DNA from 4 places in the Rhodococcus sp. 1R11 genome. Region 1 is predicted to be linked to each of the others. Evidence: predicted binding sites of a transcription regulator. Region 1 holds the regulator's gene; each other region holds the start of a gene.
What was found. Region 1 encodes LexA, which represses DNA repair genes until DNA is damaged. Its sites were predicted from a motif close to CGAACANNTGTTCG; they were not measured.

Region 1 (4,710 bases):
TGCACTGGTTCAGGGCGAATGGAAGACCCAACACGGGTTCTTTCACAAGAACAGGGCTCTGCTCGACGACGTCGGCGAGCTCGAACATCGTGCTCGGCGACGGGACATCGTCGTCGACGACGACGCGCTGTTCGATTTCTACGACGCCCGCATCGCCCCGGAAGCCGTGTCTGCGCGACACTTCGACACCTGGTGGAAGAAGGCCCGCCGGCAAGATCCGTCCCTGCTCGACTTCACTACGGACACCGTCGTCAACTCGGACGCCGCGTCGGTACTGACGGGTGCGTATCCGGACGCGTGGCGACAGGGTGAAATTCAATTCCCACTGACGTATCAATTCGAGCCCGGCACGGCCGCTGATGGCGTCACCGCGCGGATTCCCATCGCACTGCTCGCTCAGGTACAGCCGGTCGGCTTCGACTGGCTGGTGCCGGGGATGCGCGCCGAGCTCGTCACCGCATTGATCAAGACGCTACCGAAGGCATTGCGACGCAATGTGGTCCCGGCTCCGGACTTCGCTGCGGCAGCGTTGGCAGTGATGAAACCTCGGGCCGAAACACTCGTGACGGCTCTGGCCCGCGAACTCTCGCGGGCCGCACAATGCCACATCACCGCCAAGGACTTCGACACTGCGGCGCTACCCGATCACCTTCGAATGACGTTCGCCGCGGTCGACCCGTCCGGGACGGTGCTCGGCAGCAACAAGGATCTGACCGCGTTGCGCGCTGGTCTGGCCGGCGAGGTCGGCCGTCAGGTCGCACGTGCGGTCGGCGACGCGGAGCGCGCCCCGACGCTGGCGTGGACCTCGGGCACGTTGGGCCGCTTGGAGCCCACGGTCACCCGAGACGTGGGCGGACAGAAGGTCACCGGGTACCCGGCGTTGGTGCCCGAGGGTTCGGGCGTGGCGGTGCGAGTGCTCAGCACCCCCGCCCAGCAACGCACAGCCATGCGCGCGGGCACCCGTACTCTGCTGCTCGCCACGGCACCGAAGGGAACGAAAGCCCTGCTGGCCGGGCTGCCGACCGCCGAACGTCTTGCGCTCGGCCAGAACCCGTACGGCGGCGTCGATGCGCTGCTCGAGGAATGCCGTGCGCTCGCTGTGGAAGAAGCGATGGACGCGCACGGCGGACCGGTTCGCGATCCGGCCGAGTTCGACAAGCTCAGGGCACTGGTGGACGCAGAGGTTCCGCGGCGTACTGCTGCTGTTCTCGCTCTGGTTCGACCGGTTCTGACGGCCGCGTTGGCTCTGTCGTCCCAGTTGCAGAACGCATCGGGTGAGCCCGCCGACGATGTCCGAGAACAGCTCGATGGCCTGATCTTTCGCGGTTTCGTCACCGAGTTCGGTTCTCGACGGTTGGCCGATCTGCCACGCTATCTCGCTGCGGCGACCAAGAGGCTGTCCACTCTGCCGAGCAGCGCGGGCCGCGACGCTGCGGCGATGGACGTTCTCGACCGGGTGTACGGCTCGTACGGGCGGCTGTTGGATTCGCTTCCGGAAAGCAGGAAGAACAGCTCGGGTGTGCAGGAGCTGTTCTGGATGATCGAGGAACTGCGGGTGGGGCTCTTCGCCCAGGGAGTTCGTACTGCGTATCCGGTATCGGAGAAGCGCATCGAGAAGGCGATCGCCGATCAGTCTCGCTGATCGGCCCGCGGTTCACTCGACGTCGGCGGACTCTCGATGTTTGCGGAGTTCGTGAATTTCCTTCTCGAAGTCCTCGGCCGAACTGAACGAGCGGTAGACCGATGCGAAACGAAGGTAGGCCACTTCGTCGAGATCGCGTAGCGGTCCGAGAATGGCCAGGCCCACTTCGTTGCTGGGAATCTCCGCCGAACCGGCCGCGCGGATGTTGTCTTCGACTTGCTGAGCCAGCAGGTTCAGCGCGTCGTTGTCGACGTCTCTGCCCTGGCAGGCGCGACGAACGCCTTTGACGACCTTCTCCCGACTGAACGGCTCGGTCACACCGCTGCGCTTCACGACGGCGAGCACAGCAGCCTCCACGGTGGTGAAGCGACGACCGCACTCGGGGCAGGACCGGCGTCGCCGTATTGCCTGACCCTCGTCCATTTCACGCGAATCCACCACGCGTGAGTCGGGGTGCCTGCAGAACGGGCAATGCATGAGGGAGCCTCCGTCGTAGCCGATACTCCGACGACGAACGTGCGCGTCGGGGCAGTCTTCGAGGATACTCAGCCACGCTGGGCACCATGGTGCCGGTGGTCATCTGCTGGGTGCGTACTCGACGAGCGCTCCGTCGTGCACCATGACCGCGCCGGCAGGCTGAGTGGCCGCGTCGGGTGTGGTCGCGCGCAGATTCGCGATGCCGAGCAGACCGCCGGCCACGACGACCACAGCCAACATCCACAGAACCAGAGAGCGTGGGCGCACGGTCTGGTTCGCGAAATGAGCCGAGGTGTCGTCGAAGTCTCGATCCGCCATCTCGCGATCGGTCACGTCGGTCCAGGACTCGTCCAGGACGGGCAAGCACGGGCCGTTCTGCGTCCGACGCCCGTGGTTCTGCAGCACGGGCCGCGACCGCCGACGACGCTCGACGACACCGGATCGCGAACGCATACCGGCAGTGGTGGGACGATCGGTGGTGATGGTCATCGGAACCTCGTCTTCGCTCGTTGGATCGATTGTTCGATCAGGCGTTCGATGGACGCTTGTTCGAAGTTCTATCACGCGCCTCCGACAAAGTCTGTAGAAAACGCGACACGAGTCGAACAGATGTTTGATTCAACAGCTGATACACGCTAGATTCGTGTCAGAAACCACACGCCACACGAGTCGACATCATCAACTCCAGTCCGCGTGGATCGATACCGCGTAGACCGAATCCAGCCGCATCAGCAGGAGGCCGACAGCATGAAGGACGAGACCTCGACGAGGTCCATCACCGGTTCCAGTACGACGGGTTCCACGAAAGCTGGTTCCGCGCGAGCCGGATCCTCGACGGTCGGCAAGGCTGCGGCCGGAAAGCCGGCCGCCGAGCCGACCCCGAAGGCCATGGAGGTCGGCACCGACATCAGCGCAGGGCTCACCGAGCGCCAACGGAAAGTGTTGGAGGTCATCCGGGCCTCGGTCACCGAGCGCGGATACCCACCCAGTATTCGAGAGATCGGCGATGCCGTGGGCCTGACGTCGACGTCGTCCGTCGCTCATCAGCTTCGTACCCTCGAGCGCAAAGGGTTCCTGCGGCGCGATGCCAACCGCCCTCGCGCGGTCGACGTCCGTGGACTGGACGAGGTGCAGGCAGATCAGGCCGCGGCAGCGGTGGACGGTTCGGCAGCGTCCAACGAGCAGGATCGGTTGCCGACGCCGACGTTCGTGCCGGTTCTCGGCCGGATCGCCGCGGGTGGTCCGATTCTGGCCGAGGAAGCCGTCGAGGACGTGTTCCCACTCCCCCGCGAGTTGGTCGGTCAGGGATCACTGTTCTTGCTCAAGGTGGTCGGCGAGTCCATGATCGACGCGGCCATCTGCGATGGCGACTGGGTGGTGGTGCGTCAACAGTCCGTGGCCGACAACGGCGACATCGTGGCAGCGATGATCGAGGGCGAGGCCACCGTCAAGACGTTCAAGCGTTCCAAGGGTGAGGTGTGGCTCATGCCGCACAACCCATTGTTCGAGCCGATCCCGGGTAACAATGCCGCGATTCTCGGCAAGGTCGTCACCGTGATGCGCAAGCTCTGAACTCTGTTCGGACACAACGAAAGAAGGGCCGCAGCACAGGTGCTGCGGCCCTTCTCGTCGGTTCCGAACGATCGGCAGAATCAGAGATTCAGTCCACGACCGATGATCTCCTTCATGATCTCCGTGGTGCCGCCGTAGATGGTCTGTACCCGAGAATCCATGTAAGCCTTGGCAATCGGGTATTCCTTCATGTAACCGTAGCCGCCGTGCAGCTGGAGGCATCGGTCGATGAGCTTGACCTGGTTCTCGGTGGTCCACCACTTCGCCATGGCGGCTTCCTGCACGGTCAGCTTGCCGTCGTTGAGCAGTTCGATGAACTTGTCGACCATGATGCGGGTAGCGGTGGTTTCGGTAGCCAGCTCCGCCAACACGAATCGCGTGTTCTGGAACTTTCCGATCGACTTACCGAATGCCTTGCGATCGCGGCAGTACTGGATGGTCATCTCCAGTGCCGATTCCATGGCCGCAGCCGCGACGACGGCAATCGAGAGGCGCTCCTGAGGCAAGTTCTGCATCAGGTAGATGAAGCCCATGCCTTCTTCGCCGAGCAGGTTGGCGGCCGGAACCCGAACGTCGGTAAAGCTGAGTTCCGCGGTGTCCTGGGCCTTCATGCCGATCTTGTCCAGGTTGCGGCCACGCTCGAAACCGGGCATGTCGCGCTCTACGACCAGCAAGCTGAAGCCCTGGGCACCCTTCTCGGGGTCGGTGCACGCTACGACGACGATCAAATCGGCATTGATGCCGTTGGTGATGAACGTCTTCGATCCGTTCAATACCCAGTCGTCGCCGTCCCGAACGGCCTTGGTCTTGATCCCCTGTAGGTCGCTGCCGGTGCCCGGCTCGGTCATGGCGATCGCGGTGATCAGCTCACCGGAGCAGAATCCGGGAAGCCAGCGCTGCTTCTGCTCGTCGTTGGCCAACTCGATGAAGTACGGCGCGACGACGTCGTTGTGCAGAGTGAAGCCGATGCCGCTGTAGCCGCCGCGGGTGGTTTCCTCGGTGACGATGGCGTTGTAGCG
Region 2 (4,710 bases), on a different contig from region 1:
CTGGAGCAGGGAGACGATGTGTCCGTCACTGCCGAGGATGGAAGCACCGTCCGGTTCGTCGTCAGCGCTGTGGAGCAGTATCCGAAGGATGCTTTCCCCACCCAGAAGGTGTACGGCGACCTCGACCACCCAGGGTTGCGTCTGATCACGTGCGGTGGCCAATTCGATTCGGATGTAGCGAGTTACGAGGACAACATCGTCGTCTACGCGGATCGGGTCTGACGCTCTGCCTTTCGAGCCCGGCTGCAGCGCCATCGACTGCGCATTCAAAACGGTGGCACGTCGTCGTCGTGTGCGGATGCGGAAGTGGACAGAGGCACCGAGGTCGACGTAGATCGAAGTCTTGGTGCGGTCGGGGTCGATAAATCTGCCTGCCGTTTCGCGCCTTTGGGTCTGCGGTAGACGGTCGGTAGGTGGCCGCAATCGGCGAGCTGAGTTGTTGCGGGGCCGGTGACGGCGGTGGTGCCGGCATTGGAGACCCAGAATTCGACGCCGTCGGCAATCATGACCGGAGTCCACAGGCCCATGGTCTTGAGGCTGTGGTGATATCGGCACAGGCAGTGGAGATTGGTGGCGATCGTCCACCCACCGCTTGCGGGATCACGGTGTAAATAGGGAACGATATGGTCGATCTCGCACTGCTGCGCCGGGACGTCACAACCGGGATGCCTGCAGGTCCGGTCGCGGAACCGAATACTGTCGGCGAGTGCGCTGGACGGCCGATAGACGAGGGCTCCGGGTGGCGGTATGACGAGGCCGCCATGCCCATCCGGGTGACGCGCCACCCCGAGCGTGGGGTTGCTTGCGATCGCCGCCTCGAACTCGGCCACCAGAGAGAAAGCACCGCGATACGGCGTGGCAATGCAACTACTCTGCGGTGGAGTGCTGGCTGCCGCCGTTGATTTGAAAGCCGTTGATCTGGAAGCCGGCGATCGGAGTGGACGAGGAACTGCCCCGCTTCGACGACGCCCACGACCCAGCGGATGAAACACCACATGCGGGGTACGTGGCGGCCGAAGCGGTTCGGCATCCCCTGCATCGTCCCCGTCTATGACATCCACGGCGACGTTTTCGGTGTCGGTCCCAGCGCCAGTGTCGGTCTTCGTGTCTTCTGTCGAGTCGACGTCGATCATCGATTCGAGGTCGTCACCGTGTCCGAGTTTGTCGGCGAGGTTGCGCGCCTCGGTCAGCAGGAGCTGCCACTGTGCGTTCTCGGCAAGCTCGCGGGCGTACTCGGCGTCGATGGTTCCGTGTCCGGCCAGGTGCGCGGGATTGGACAGCAAGCCGGCGAGGGTGGCGAGGTCGACGGTGATGACGGTCAGTGGTGCACGTCGATCAGGTCGCGATGCGTCGGCCGTGCACGGATGGTCGTCGTTCGCGTCGCACAGGCACTCCATAAACGATTCCTGGTGCAGCAGAGCGACATACGCGGCCGCTCGTCTCTGTCCTTTGTTGCGCGGATCGCGTCGGCAGACGGTGGCGGCCATCTCGTTGATCAGCTGCCAGGCTGCGGCGGCGTCGGCAGCGGTGAGATCGGCTTTGAGCGTCGACAGCACGTCCTTGTCGGTGTAAGTGACGTTGGTGTGTCGTTCCAGGTCCTTACGGAGAGCGGCGGCCTCCTCGGGCGCGATGCGGTACATGATCGACCAGATCTCGGTCGCGAGCGGGCCGGGGGAGAGGCGTCTGGCAGCGTGGAGAACCTCGATCTGGACAGCCGTTGCTGCGTCCTGCGTCAGATTGTGAGTGCAGCGGTAGATCGCACGGACTCGGGGCAAATCGAGTTCGCCGACCCCGAACGCAGCTGCAATGGCGGGTAGCCGAAGCCGTAGGTCCATACCGATCTCGGCGTACGAGTTCGCGACCGTCTTCGAACAACCCAGCACGTGCGCAATCTCGGACGCTGCATAGTTGCCCGCATCCTGAACGACATCGCCGACCAGAACGTTCTGATGAATGCACGAGTCCCAGATGGCGGCGGCCACAGCGACCTTGCGGGCGCACGCCTGATTCTCCAGAATCGCGACATCCCGAATCTCGGCCAACGAAGCAGCCTCGATGTACGGCTTCGATTGCGGCCCGAGATAGGCCGCGAAACGGCTACGCGTCGATGTGCCCATTGTGTCTTCGCCCCCCCGGCAGGTGTTCCAACAATGTGTAGAACGTGTGTTCGATGGTACCGGGATCTGAACCAATCGTCAACCTCAATTATGTTGCAATGAAGAAGGATTGGAGGCGGCGTGTCTATACACCCACCCACCGACAAACACCGGGTCCGCGGATGGACCTCGAACATCGCCGCAAGACTGTCGGGCGACCTTCATGTCGGCTCGAATCGCTCCAGCACCACCTGGGTGTCATCGTTCACCGTGAAGTTCGGATCTCCCCGGCCGCAACCAGCGTGTCCCGTAGTGGGCCCGGGTAGGCGAACTCGACAATCGGCAGTTCGGTCACTCGCGCATCACATTTCGAGGTCTACCCACACCAATCGGTGATCCGACGGGTGCTCGGCCTGATCGGGCCAATACACCTGCGAGTCGCGCACCGTCAGATCGTCCGAGGGCAGTACGTAGTCCACGCGCAGGTCACCCGGCGTCGGATCAGCGAAATCGGCTGTGTCCGTTCCATGTCCATCCGACATGGGTGCCGGATCTCGTACTCGCGGAAGATCCAGAACCTGTGCGATGGCACCGGCCACGGAGTCGCCGTCGACCGGATCGCTGTTCTGATCGCCCATCATCACGAACGACGCTCCCTCGTCGAGTCCGCCTCGCACGCCGGTGTCGTCGTAGAGGTAGTCGGCACCGGAAATGTAATCGGCACTCAACCGGATCTCGTCGTGATTGCGCTTACCGTTACGGTCCTCGGGTCCGTCGAAGGACGGGGGAGTGGGATGCGAGGCCAACACGTGCAGCGTCTTCCCGTTCACGTCGACGGGCACGTCCCAATGAGACTTGCTGGACAGTCGAAGCGCGTCCGCGTTCTCTCCGTAATAGTCGCGCGGTAACAGCGAGTCCGGCATGTCCTTCCACAGAAAGTTCTGGAACGTGCGTACCGCACCGGTGTTGATCGGGAACTTCGAGTACACCACCATGCCGTACTGGCCGGGGAACTGTCCGAATCCCCAGGCATCACCGGGGCCACCGAGTACGCCGTCCCCGTCCAGGTCGAGTCCCGAGTCGACGCCGGTGTTCACCGGAGCAGTGAAGAAGAACGGGTACTGCCCGTCCAGATAGTTCTCGTTGAAGAGGGTCGGGGCATCCGATCCCGAATAGTCGAACTCGTTGACCAGCAACACATCCGGTGAGTTCGCGGAGATCACGTCGGCCACTGCGCGAGCCTGGGCGTTCTCCGTGCTCAGGTCGGTGACCAATTGTCCGGCCGCGGGCCGATTGAGACTGGCGTTGAATGTCGCTACCCGGATGCTCGACGGTTCGTCGGGGGTCGGGTCCGCAGCAGACGGGTCCGTGGAGGAGCAGCCGGCAGCCATGAAGGCGAGGGTAATGGCGACGGCCACAAGTCTCGACGTTTTCACGTTCCCGACCGTAGAGACGGCAAGCGAACGTAAGGTTACGAATTAACAAGCAAGCGTGCTTGCTTTTTTCTCGTGCCTTTGTGAAGCTGGTCTCATGGCAGACCTCGACTCACTCGTCGGCGATCTCCGCGCCGAGGGTGACGACCTCGACGCGCTGGTGGCCGAGCTGGCACCCGAACGCTGGGCGGCACCTACTCCGGCGGCGGGCTGGACGATCGCACATCAGATCGCGCACCTGTCGTGGACGGATCACGTCGCGGAGCGAACCACATCCGCAGCATCCGGTGATACCGCGGCCGAAGAGGAGTTCGCTCGCACGCTGAAAAAGGCCTGGGAGAACCCCACCGGGTTCGTCGACGAGGCCGCCGAGGAGGAAGTGAGCAATCCAGAACTGTTGAGCGCCTGGCGAACTCGCCGCCACGCCATGACGGACGCGCTGAAGCAGGTCCCGTCGGGCGTCAAGATCCAATGGTTCGGCCCGCCCATGAGTGCCGCGTCCATGGCCACCGCCCGTCTCATGGAGACGTGGGCCCACGGCCAGGACGTCGCCGATGCGCTGGGCGTCACTCGCGTGCCGACCGACCGAATCCGCGGAGTCGCACACATCGGCGTCCGGACACGAGATTTCGCGTACGCCGTCAACGAGCAGACTCCGCCGGCGGAACCGTTCGGAATCGAACTCACCGCACCCTCGGGCGAAGTGTGGACGTGGGGTCCCGACGACGCAGAACAGCGTGTCACCGGGTCTGCACTCGACTTCTGCCTTCTCGTCACTCAGCGCGCACACCGCGACGACCTGGATGTTCGAGCCGACGGGGCCGATGCCGCACACTGGCTCACCATCGCCCAAGCCTTCGCAGGACCTCCCGGTCAGGGACGAGACAAGGCAGGACGCGAAAAAGCATGACCGTACGTATAGGCAACTGCTCCGGTTTCTACGGAGATCGACTGTCCGCGATGCGGGAGATGCTCGAAGGAGGAGACCTCGACTACCTCACCGGTGACTACCTCGCCGAGCTGACCATGCTCATCCTCGGACGCGACCGAATGAAGGACGCGACCCGTGGCTACGCCAAAACCTTTCTGCGGCAAGCCGAGGACTGCCTCGGACTGGCACTCGACAAGGGCGTGAAGATCGTCGCCAATGCCGGCGGTCTCAATCCCCGCGGACTGGTCGA
Region 3 (4,710 bases), on a different contig from region 1:
GGCCCACACCTGATCGGGCAGCACTTTCGCTCGGGTGGGCAGGTGAGTGTCCGCGATGATCAGTAGCTTCACGCCTTCGATTCTGCACCGGCGTTGTGCTCGACGACGCGTGGGCAGGGTGAGCCCATCAGCGAAAGTCCCTCGACCTGGACGCAACTCGCAGATCCATCAATTGCAGATGGTCTGCCACCACGGTCACCGCTCCCTCGGCATTCTGCACTTTGCCGCGAATGAGCAACGCCGGAGCGGTGATTGCGAGTTTGCGGTACTTCGCCCATAATCCCACCGAGCACACGACGTTGACCATGCCGGTTTCGTCTTCGAGGTTGATGAACGTGACGCCTCCCGCGGTTGCCGGACGTTGACGATGCGTCACTGCACCGCCGACGAGAACCCGGTCGCCATCGGGGATCTGCAGCAGCCGATTCGCGGGCACCACGCCGAGGGAATCCAGCCGATCCCGGAAGAACTGAGTGGGGTAGGAATTGGGTGACACTCCCGTGGCCCAGACATCGGCCGACGCCAAATCGAGGTCCGTCATACCCGGCAGCGCAGGCGCTTTCGTCGATGCACCGACGCCGGGGAGCAGACCGGGCCGCTCCCCCGCGGCCGCCCCGGCAGCCCACAACGCCTCTCGACGAGTGATGCCGAAACACCCCAGCGCGCCGGCCGTGGCCAGTGCTTCCGCTTGCGCCACCGACAGTTCGACGCGTCCCGTCAGATCCAGAAACGAGGTGTACGGCCCGTGTGCATCTCGCGCGTCGACAATCTTCTGGGCAAGTGTCGTCCCGATGAACTTCACGTCCGCCAAACCCATGCGGATCTCGAGACCGTCTGCCTCGAGATTTGCATGGCCGAGGCTGGCGTTGACGTCGGCACCGTGCACGACCACGCCGTGCCGTCGGGCATCGGCCACCAGAGACTGAGGTGAGTAGAAGCCCATCGGCTGAGCACGCAGCAAACCGGCACAGAACGCCGCCGGATGGTGCAACTTGAACCACGACGAGTAGAAGACCAACGAGGCGAAGCTCTGCGAATGGCTCTCGGGAAAACCGAAATTAGCGAACGCCGAAAGCTTTTCGTAGATTCGATCCGCGGCTGCACCGGTGATGCCGTGCAGATCACGCATTCCGTCGTAGAACCGTCCACGAAGCAATTCCATCTTCTCCGGCGACCGTTTCGACCCCATGGCTCGACGCAGCTGATCGGCATCGGCGGCACTGAAGCCCGCGACGTCGATGGCCATCTGCATCAGCTGTTCCTGAAACAACGGCACACCGAGAGTTCGATCGAGAGCTTTCTTCAGCGACGGATGATCGAAGGTGACCGGTTCGAGTCCGTTGCGCCGCTTGACGTACGGGTGCACCGAGCCACCTTGGATGGGACCGGGACGAATCAAGGCGACCTCGACGACGAGATCGTAGAAGTTACGCGGCTTGAGCCGCGGAAGAGTGGCCATCTGGGCCCGCGACTCGACCTGGAACACACCGACCGAATCGGCCCGTTGCAGCATCTCGTACACCGCATGTTCGGACAGATCGATCGCGGCGAGGTCGATGTCGATGCCCTTGTGCTCGGCGACCAGGTCGATCATGTAGTGCAGAGCCGAGAGCATCCCGAGCCCGAGCATGTCGAACTTGACCAAACCCACTGCGGCACAATCATCTTTGTCCCATTGGAGCACACTGCGATTCTCCATCGTCGCCCACTCCACCGGGCACACGTCGGCGATCGGTCGGTCGCAGATCACCATTCCTCCCGAATGGATGCCGAGGTGACGCGGAAAGCCCTCGATCTGACGCGCGAGGTCGAGAACGGAATCGGGGATCCCGTCGCCGTCCTGATCGCCGATTCCGGACCACCGGGTGATCTGCTTGCTCCACGCGTCCTGTTGCCCCTGGGAGAACCCGAGAGCGCGGGCCATGTCTCGTACCGAGGACTTCCCGCGATAGGTGATGACGTTGGCGACCTGAGCGGCATGGGTACGGCCGTACTTGGCGTACACGTGCTGAATGGCCTCTTCCCGCCGATCCGACTCGATGTCGATGTCGATGTCGGGTGGTCCGTCGCGTTCGGGTGCGAGGAACCGCTCGAAGAGCAACTTGTTGGCAACCGGATCGACGTTCGTGATTCCGATGGCGTAGCAGACGGCCGAGTTCGCCGCCGAGCCTCGCCCCTGGCACAGAATGTCGTGGGTCTTGCAGAAATGAACGATGTCGTGCACCACCAGGAAGTAGCCCGGAAATTCGAGCCGCTCGATGATGTCGAGCTCGTACTCCAACTGCGAATATGCAGCCGGGTTCGCCGACTGCGGGCCGTACCGCCGGGCAGCACCCTCGAACGTGAGTCGCCGCAGGTAACCGATCTCGGTGTAACCGTCGGGCACCTCGAACGGTGGGAGACGAGGCGCGATCAGCTTCAGATCGAACGTACATTCTCGACCCAGTTCGACGGCACCGCGCACTGCACCGGGATAGTGCTCGAACAGCTCTGCCATCTCCGCCCCCGACCGCAGATGTGCACCGCCCGTCGGTGCCAGCCACCCTGCCGCCTCGTCCAGACTGCTCCGGGCACGTACCGCAGCCATCGCCATGGCCAATCTTCGGCTACGCGGACTGGCGTAGTGCGCCGCCGTGGTGGCGATCATCGGCAGACCGTACCGGCGAGCCAGCGCTGCCAGTGCGTCGTTGCGCTCGTCGTCGTCGGCAGTACCGTGCCTGGTGAGCTCGACGGTGACGCGCTCGGCCCCGAACCGATCGACCAGATCGCGCAGCGCGAGATCGGCCGCCTCCGGCCCACCCCGCGAGAGCGCTTGGCGGACATGCCCTTTGCGACAACCGGTCAGAATCTGCCAGTGCCCTCCCGCCGATTCGGTGAGTTCGTCCACGTCGTACTGCGGCTCACCCTTGACTCCGCCGGCCAGGTGCGCGGCCGCGATCCGACGCGACAGCCGCCGATACCCTTCCTGTCCGCGAGCGAGCACCAGAAGATGCGTGCCGTCGGGATCGGCCGCTCCGGCCCTGGACCGGTGGGTGTCGAGCGACAGCTCGGCACCGAACACTGTTCCGATGCCGAGGGCTCGTGCCGCCTCGGCGAACCGCACGACGCCGTAGAAGCCGTCGTGGTCGGTGATCGCAATGGATTCGAGTCCCAGACGCACCGCTTCCTCGACCATTTCCTCCGGCTGCGATGCTCCGTCGAGAAAACTGAACGCCGAATGCGCATGCAGTTCTGCATACGGTGTCGACGGCCCCACCGATTCGGGCCGGCGACCCTGATAGGCGTCACGTTTGCGCGACCACGCCGGGCTGTCGCCCCCATCGCCTTCGACGACCGGCTTGGGGCGCCCGGAGAGGACTCGCTCCATTTCCGACCAGGTGGGTGGCCCGTCGTTCCATCCCATCGAGACCACCTCCTTCACACGGCCACACGCACCATCGAACACTTGTTCTAATGAGAACACGAGGGTCCGACACGATCAACTACAGTCGAACCGCTACTCACCCCTTCCACAGAGCCGGAGCACAGTTGTGACGCGTTGGGCATCGTTCGTCGTATCGCACAAGCGATGGGTGCTCGCCGTCGTCGTCGCGGTCGTGGCCGTCGGCGGCGTGCTGGGACTGGGCGTCTTCTCGAAACTGAGCGAGGGTGGATACGCCGACGCAGGCAGCGAATCGTCGCAGGTCGCGCGGCTGGTCCAGGGCATCGGCCAACCGACCCCCGACATCGTCGCGATCTACACCGCGCCCGACGGACGCACGATCGACGACATCGGACCACAGGTGCAGTCGACACTCGACGAATTCCGCAGCCGCTACACCCTCGGAAACGTGAACTCCTACTGGACCGCGGACCCGGTGACCAAGGAATTCCTGGTCTCGAAAGACCGGACCAAAGCACTGGTGACCATCTCCCTCGGTGCGAAATCGGGAGTTACGTTCAACACGTTCGGTGAGCTGCCTCCACAACTCGTCGTCCCCGGCATCGAGTCGCAGTTCGCCGGCGCATCGGTCGTGGGCGTCTCGCTCAGCCAAACCCTCGAGCGAGACCTCGTGCGCTCGGAGATCATCGCCGTCCCCATCACACTTCTGCTTCTCGTCTTCATCTTCGGTGGCGTGATCGCCGCAGCAGTACCGGTGTTCGTCGGGATTCTCAGTGTGCTCAGCTCGCTGGCAATCCTGCGGGTGCTCACCGAATTCACCGAGGTGAGCTCGTTCTCGATCAACGTCGCGTCGTTGCTCGGCCTCGGCTTGGCCATTGATTACGGACTGTTCATCGTCAGCCGATTCCGAGAGGAACTCCGAACTGGGTCGTCGTCGATGGAGGCGACCGTACGTACCGTGTCCACTGCGGGCCGCACCGTCGTCTTCTCCGGACTGCTGCTGATCTGCGCGTTCGCGGGCATGCTGGTCTTCCCGCAGGCGGTGATTCGATCCCTCGGTTTCGGTGCCATGGCCGCGGTGGCCAGCGCCGCCCTGCTGTCCCTGACCGCGGTGCCCGCCCTGCTCGCTCTTCTTGGCACTCGCATCAACTCGTGGACCTGGTCGCGTACCGCCTCGGACCGCAGTGACGCACGCGCGCACAAATTCTGGGGCGGTGTCGTCACCCGAGTGATGAAGAATCCAGGAATCGTCGCCGCCGTCATCGTCGCGGGCCTGCTGATCGTCGCCACGCCGATTCTGAAGGTCTCCCTGGGAGAGGTCGACTACA
Region 4 (4,710 bases), on a different contig from region 1:
ACCAGGCTTGACCCACCACTGCTGATCTAGGAGTTCGACTACATGAGTGTTTTGGCCCTACCACTGACCATACTGCGAATTCAGTACAAGATCGCCCGAATTCCGTTGCAGCTCATCGAGACCAACGTCGTCGTGAAGATGGATGCAGAATCGCCGGCACGGCTCGCGTACGAGCACACGCTCGGATCCCTTGATCGTGCCGTCGGAAACCTGTTGGGAGACAGAAGCCTTGCCGACCGCGGCGAGACGCTGGTCGACAGCACCGAGAACCGCGCCGAAGCAGCACGTTTGGACGCCGAGGCACGTGCGAAGAAGACTGCCGCGGACGCCGACCTGAAGACGGCTCGTGAGACCGCCGAGCAAGACCGCCGGGCCGCCGACGCCGCAGCCCAGGAAGCCGCCCGCGACGCGCGACAAGAGGCCGAGCAGCGCAAGCGCGAGGCCGCCCAGGAAGCCGAACGCGAAGCGGCTGCCAAGAAGAAGAGGGCCGACGAGCAGGCTGCGGCGGCGACCAAGGCAGCCGAGGACCGCAAGAAGACTCAGCAGGCTCAGGTCGACAAGCAGGAGAAGTTGGCTGCAGCACCGTCCGAGGCCGAATTGGCCGAGGCCGCACAGCGATCCGAGGAAGCCGACGCCAAGAAGGACGAGGCAGAGCGCATCGAGAAGCTGTTCATCGCGGAGAAGAACAAGGACTGACAGCCCGACTCTCTCGAATCGAGCTCAGCAACAACCTCTTCCAGCCCCGCACTGTGTTCTCGGTGCGGGGCTGGTGTGTTTGTGTGGGGCTGGTGTTTTTGTGCGGGCCTAGGCGATGTGGGGGCCGGCTCGGGCGTGGGATTGTCGGGGTTGTCGGTAGGGGTCGACGGTGGCCGGTGGCACGAACCACGGGTGGTTGTCGGCGGCGATGAACACTTCCCAGTCGCTGTGGTGGATGAGTCGGTGATGAAACCCGCACAGGAGGACGAGGTTGTTCATGTCGGTGGGTCCACCGTCGGCCCAGTGCCAGATGTGATGGCCTTCGGTCCAGGCGGCGGGTTTGCCGCAGCCGGGGAACGCGCAGCCGTGATCGCGGGCAGTCAATGCGCGTTTCTGTTTCGCGGTGACGGTGCGGGCGGTGCGGGCGAGGTTCAACGGGTTGCCGTTCTCGTCCATGACGATCGCGGTGAGAACACAGTCGCAGGCGAGTTGGCGGGAGGTGTTGCGGGAGAGCGGGCCCATCCACGGCAGCCAGCCGACGGTGGTGCCGTCACCGAACAGGTCCCGATATGCGCCGCGGTCGGCTACAGCATCACCTCCACCGCAATCGCCACTGCCGCTGCCGTTTTCGTGGTCCGGTTCGGTTGCTGCGTCAGTGTCGATGGGGTCGCCGGTGTTGATGTCGACCGGATCTGCTGCGTCGGTCTCGGTGTCGGATTCTGTTGCTGCGCGCGAGGTTTCGTCGTCTGTTATGTCGTCGGCACTGTCGCGGAGGTCGGTGAGGTCCTGCAAACGGATGTGCAGGTTGACGTGGGGTTTTTCGCCGCCTTCGGTGGGGCGGTCACTGGAGGCGAGGTAGCGGTCGAGGATGTGTCCGAAGGCGTCGGCGCGTCGCCGTGCGGGACTGCGTTCGTCTGGGGTGCCGTCGGCGGCAGGGCGGGGTTCGGTCAACGGCGAAAGCGCGGTGAGCAGCTTTTCTCCGGTGATCGCATCGAAATCCATCTTCGCCACGAGACGTCCGTTGAGGGTTTTCGAGGCGAAGAGTTCGTTGCGGTCGGTGTCTTCCGGTGGTGGCTTGTTGCCGCCGTAGGTGTCTTCGAGTTTGGTGATCGCTTCTCGGATATTGTCGGTGCTTGCGCCGGGTCCGGTTGCGGCGGTGATCATGGCTTTGCGGGCGATATCGCGACCCTCTTGGGGGAGGTTCTTCGGTGGTGTTTCGGCGAAGGTGAGAATCAGGGCGGCGTGGTCGACGGTCATGCTGCCGGTGTTGACGGCGTCGGCGATGTCGGGGAAGTTCTTCAACCCGCGAGCGAGGGCCACGATCTTGTTCGCTTTGCTCGGGGTGAGGAGGGTGGTGGAGGTCAGCCAGCCTGCGGGTCCGGGGAAGCCGAGCTTCTCTCGGCTCACGCGGGTGTCGATGTCGGCGACGAGGGCGATGCGGCGTGCTTCGAGCAGTTGGATCGTGTGGGAGACATCAGCAACGTCGGCGAGGAGTTCGCTCTCGCTCAGTTGCCAGATCTCCGTTGTCATGAACCAAGTGTATCGAACGTGTGTTCGATGCGCAATGATGGTGCAATCGAAAACTATTGCTGTGCATGAGGATTCGCGAACCGGAACCTGTCGGTGGCCCGTGCTAGGCAAATCACCAATCCTCGGACGCGCTACGACCGTTGCGCCACACTCCATGGGTATCAACCGGGGCGCGCCATTGAAGACCGACCTACCGGTTTACTGTAGGTTCACCAAACACATCGACGAGGCGAATAGATGCGCATGCGACGAACGGGAACCGAGTCCACTCGACTTATCCATGCCCGGCACAGACTCTCCCCGCTGTTCGCCACTCTGGTGATGTTCGGCGTTCTTGCCATCCCGCGACTGGATCTGCCATGGGCCGGCATCGCGGGCTGAGGTCTGGCAATTGTCGCGGCAGCGGCCTGGCTTTTCACAGCTTTGCGCCCGCAGCGGTCCAGCCAAAAGAGCTAGGTCATACGCGCAGCGACATTCAGCCGAGGACACGAGCGAGGAATGCGTCGATATTGTCTTTGACCGTCGCCGTGCGGGTGTCGACGTCGAAGTCCTCCTTGAACTGTCGTCCCAGGGCCGGTGTTTTCTTCTTGCGTGCGTACAGAGAACATGCGAGATCCGAGCAGATGTAGGTACCGACGGTGTTGCCGCGTCGCCCGGACTCCCCTGCCTTCGCAGCGGCCATCAGCGACACACCGCCGTTGGCATGGGTGGTGAGGCAGATGCTGCACATCTGCGCGGTACGCGGCCCACCTGCCTTGTATCGCAAAGCAATTCCACGTAGTCGATCTTCCTGCGGTACGACGATGTAGCTTCGTCCCGCCAGCTTCGGGTCGCCCCAGCCGAGGAAATCGAGATCCTCCCACGGCGCTTCGTCGAACATATCGGGGAGGGAAAGCCGTGTGGCGTCACCCTTGGACGAGTTGACGAACGACGATCTGATGTCGCGTTCGGTGATCGGCTTCATTGTTCTTGCCTCCATTGCCGTAGGAGTAAGTCGATTCCGTCGAGGATTCGGGCCCACGACTCCTGCGAATCGGGCGCACTGTGAGCGAAAGATCCGGCCGCTTCGAGACTGGCGAAACCGTGAAAGACGCTGCCCAACAATCGAACAGCGTGCACCTGATCGATCTCGCTCAGGTGATACCCACGAAGAATTGCCTTCATCATCGCCGAGTGCCGCACCCCGGCACTGTTGATCGCCGTCTCGTGGTCGAGAGGAAACTGGGTCGCCGCGTATCGGCCGGGATGTTCGCGCGAATAGACCAGGTACGCGTCGGCCACTGCTACCAACGCGTCCTTGCCCGCCCTGCCCGCCAACGCCTCCGCGACCCGGTCGGCCAGTTCTTCCAACGCCAGCAAAGCAATGCCGACATTGAGCTGGTGTGCGTTCTTCAGATGCGAATACAGACTCGCGACTTTGACATCGAAACGTCTGGCTACCTCGCTCGCGGTAACGCGATCGAAGCCGATCTCATCGGCCAGATCCGCTCCAGCTGCCACGATGCGCTGCGCGGTCAATCCTGCGCGTGCCATGTCGGCCTCCTCCATCTTCCGAGGACACCGTAGCCAAAACTAATAGCTATAGGCAAATTACTAAAGCGGTCAGCGGCCCTGCCACGCCTCCCACAGCTCCGCGTAACGCCCACCAGCAGCGACCAGCTCGTCGTGCGGACCCTGCTCCACGATTTTTCCGTGTTCGAGCACTACGACGCGGTCGGCGGCGGCGGCCTGGGTGAGCCGATGCGCCACGATCAACGTGCTGCGACCCTTCGTCGCCGCCTCCGCAGCCAATTCGAGGTCGCGGGCACCGGAGCTACCGGCCTCGGCGGTAGCCTCGTCCAACACCGCGACAGCCGGATCGGCCAGCACGAGCCGCGCCAGAGCCAATTGCTGCGACTGCGCCGCGGTCAACTGGTGACCACCCTCGCCGACGGCGGTGTCGAGACCCTCCTCGAGCGCCTCGACCCATCCCCAGGCACCGACGGTCCGCAGTGCGGCTTCCACGTCATCGCGGCCGGCGTCCGGGGCTGCGAGCAACACGTCGTCGATCAGTGGGCCCGCGAAGACGTGCACTTCCTGGCTGACGATCGCGACGTGCCGTCGTAATCCCTGATGCCCCAATGCATCCAGGGATGCACCGCCGACACGAACCGTTCCCGATGTCGACGCAATCGATCCGGCCGCAATGGCCGCGATGGTCGACTTCCCGGCACCGGTGGATCCCACGAGCGCGACCGTCTCGCCTGCATCGACGCGCAGGTCGACCCCATGCAAAACTTCGTGGCCCTCGTCGTAGAAATGGCGCAGGTCGACGACATCGAGGGTGGCGTCGACAGGCACGGAACCGTCGCCCACCGGCCGCTCGTCGGGTATGTCGATCACACCGACCAACCGAGCCAACGACGCACCGGCAGACTGGATGTCGTCGAACGTGAAGAGCAGGGTGCCGATCGGATTGAACAGCCGATGAAACAGCAGCGCCGC

Region 2: a site for LexA is predicted at 2,157-2,170, ahead of E4P29_RS00725 (HNH endonuclease signature motif containing protein). Genes of this name have one in related genera too.
Region 3: a site for LexA is predicted at 3,439-3,452, ahead of E4P29_RS20930 (error-prone DNA polymerase). Genes of this name have one in related genera too.
Region 4: a site for LexA is predicted at 2,240-2,253, ahead of E4P29_RS06990 (HNH endonuclease signature motif containing protein). Genes of this name have one in related genera too.

What each region holds. Positions count from the first base shown of each region.
Region 1 is NZ_SPNG01000004.1:416,343-421,052, reverse strand. Features, by position in the region: gene hrpA (ATP-dependent RNA helicase HrpA) at 1-1,642, shown strand, start outside; gene nrdR (transcriptional regulator NrdR) at 1,655-2,119, opposite strand; gene E4P29_RS09930 (hypothetical protein) at 2,219-2,608, opposite strand; gene lexA (transcriptional repressor LexA) at 3,008-3,691, shown strand; gene E4P29_RS09920 (acyl-CoA dehydrogenase family protein) at 3,772-4,710, opposite strand, start outside.
Region 2 is NZ_SPNG01000001.1:145,194-149,903, reverse strand. Features, by position in the region: gene E4P29_RS00730 (class F sortase) at 1-222, shown strand, start outside; gene E4P29_RS00725 (HNH endonuclease signature motif containing protein) at 267-2,117, opposite strand; gene E4P29_RS00715 (endonuclease/exonuclease/phosphatase family protein) at 2,459-3,532, opposite strand; gene E4P29_RS00710 (TIGR03084 family metal-binding protein) at 3,627-4,439, shown strand; gene E4P29_RS00705 (acyclic terpene utilization AtuA family protein) at 4,436-4,710, shown strand, end outside.
Region 3 is NZ_SPNG01000013.1:57,724-62,433, reverse strand. Features, by position in the region: gene E4P29_RS20935 (metallophosphoesterase) at 1-72, opposite strand, end outside; gene E4P29_RS20930 (error-prone DNA polymerase) at 128-3,403, opposite strand; gene E4P29_RS20925 (MMPL family transporter) at 3,531-4,710, shown strand, end outside.
Region 4 is NZ_SPNG01000003.1:234,376-239,085, forward strand. Features, by position in the region: gene E4P29_RS06980 (general stress protein CsbD) at 1-11, shown strand, start outside; gene E4P29_RS06985 (hypothetical protein) at 43-696, shown strand; gene E4P29_RS06990 (HNH endonuclease signature motif containing protein) at 805-2,226, opposite strand; gene E4P29_RS06995 (FBP domain-containing protein) at 2,702-3,190, opposite strand; gene E4P29_RS07000 (TetR/AcrR family transcriptional regulator) at 3,187-3,759, opposite strand; gene E4P29_RS07005 (ABC transporter ATP-binding protein) at 3,829-4,710, opposite strand, start outside.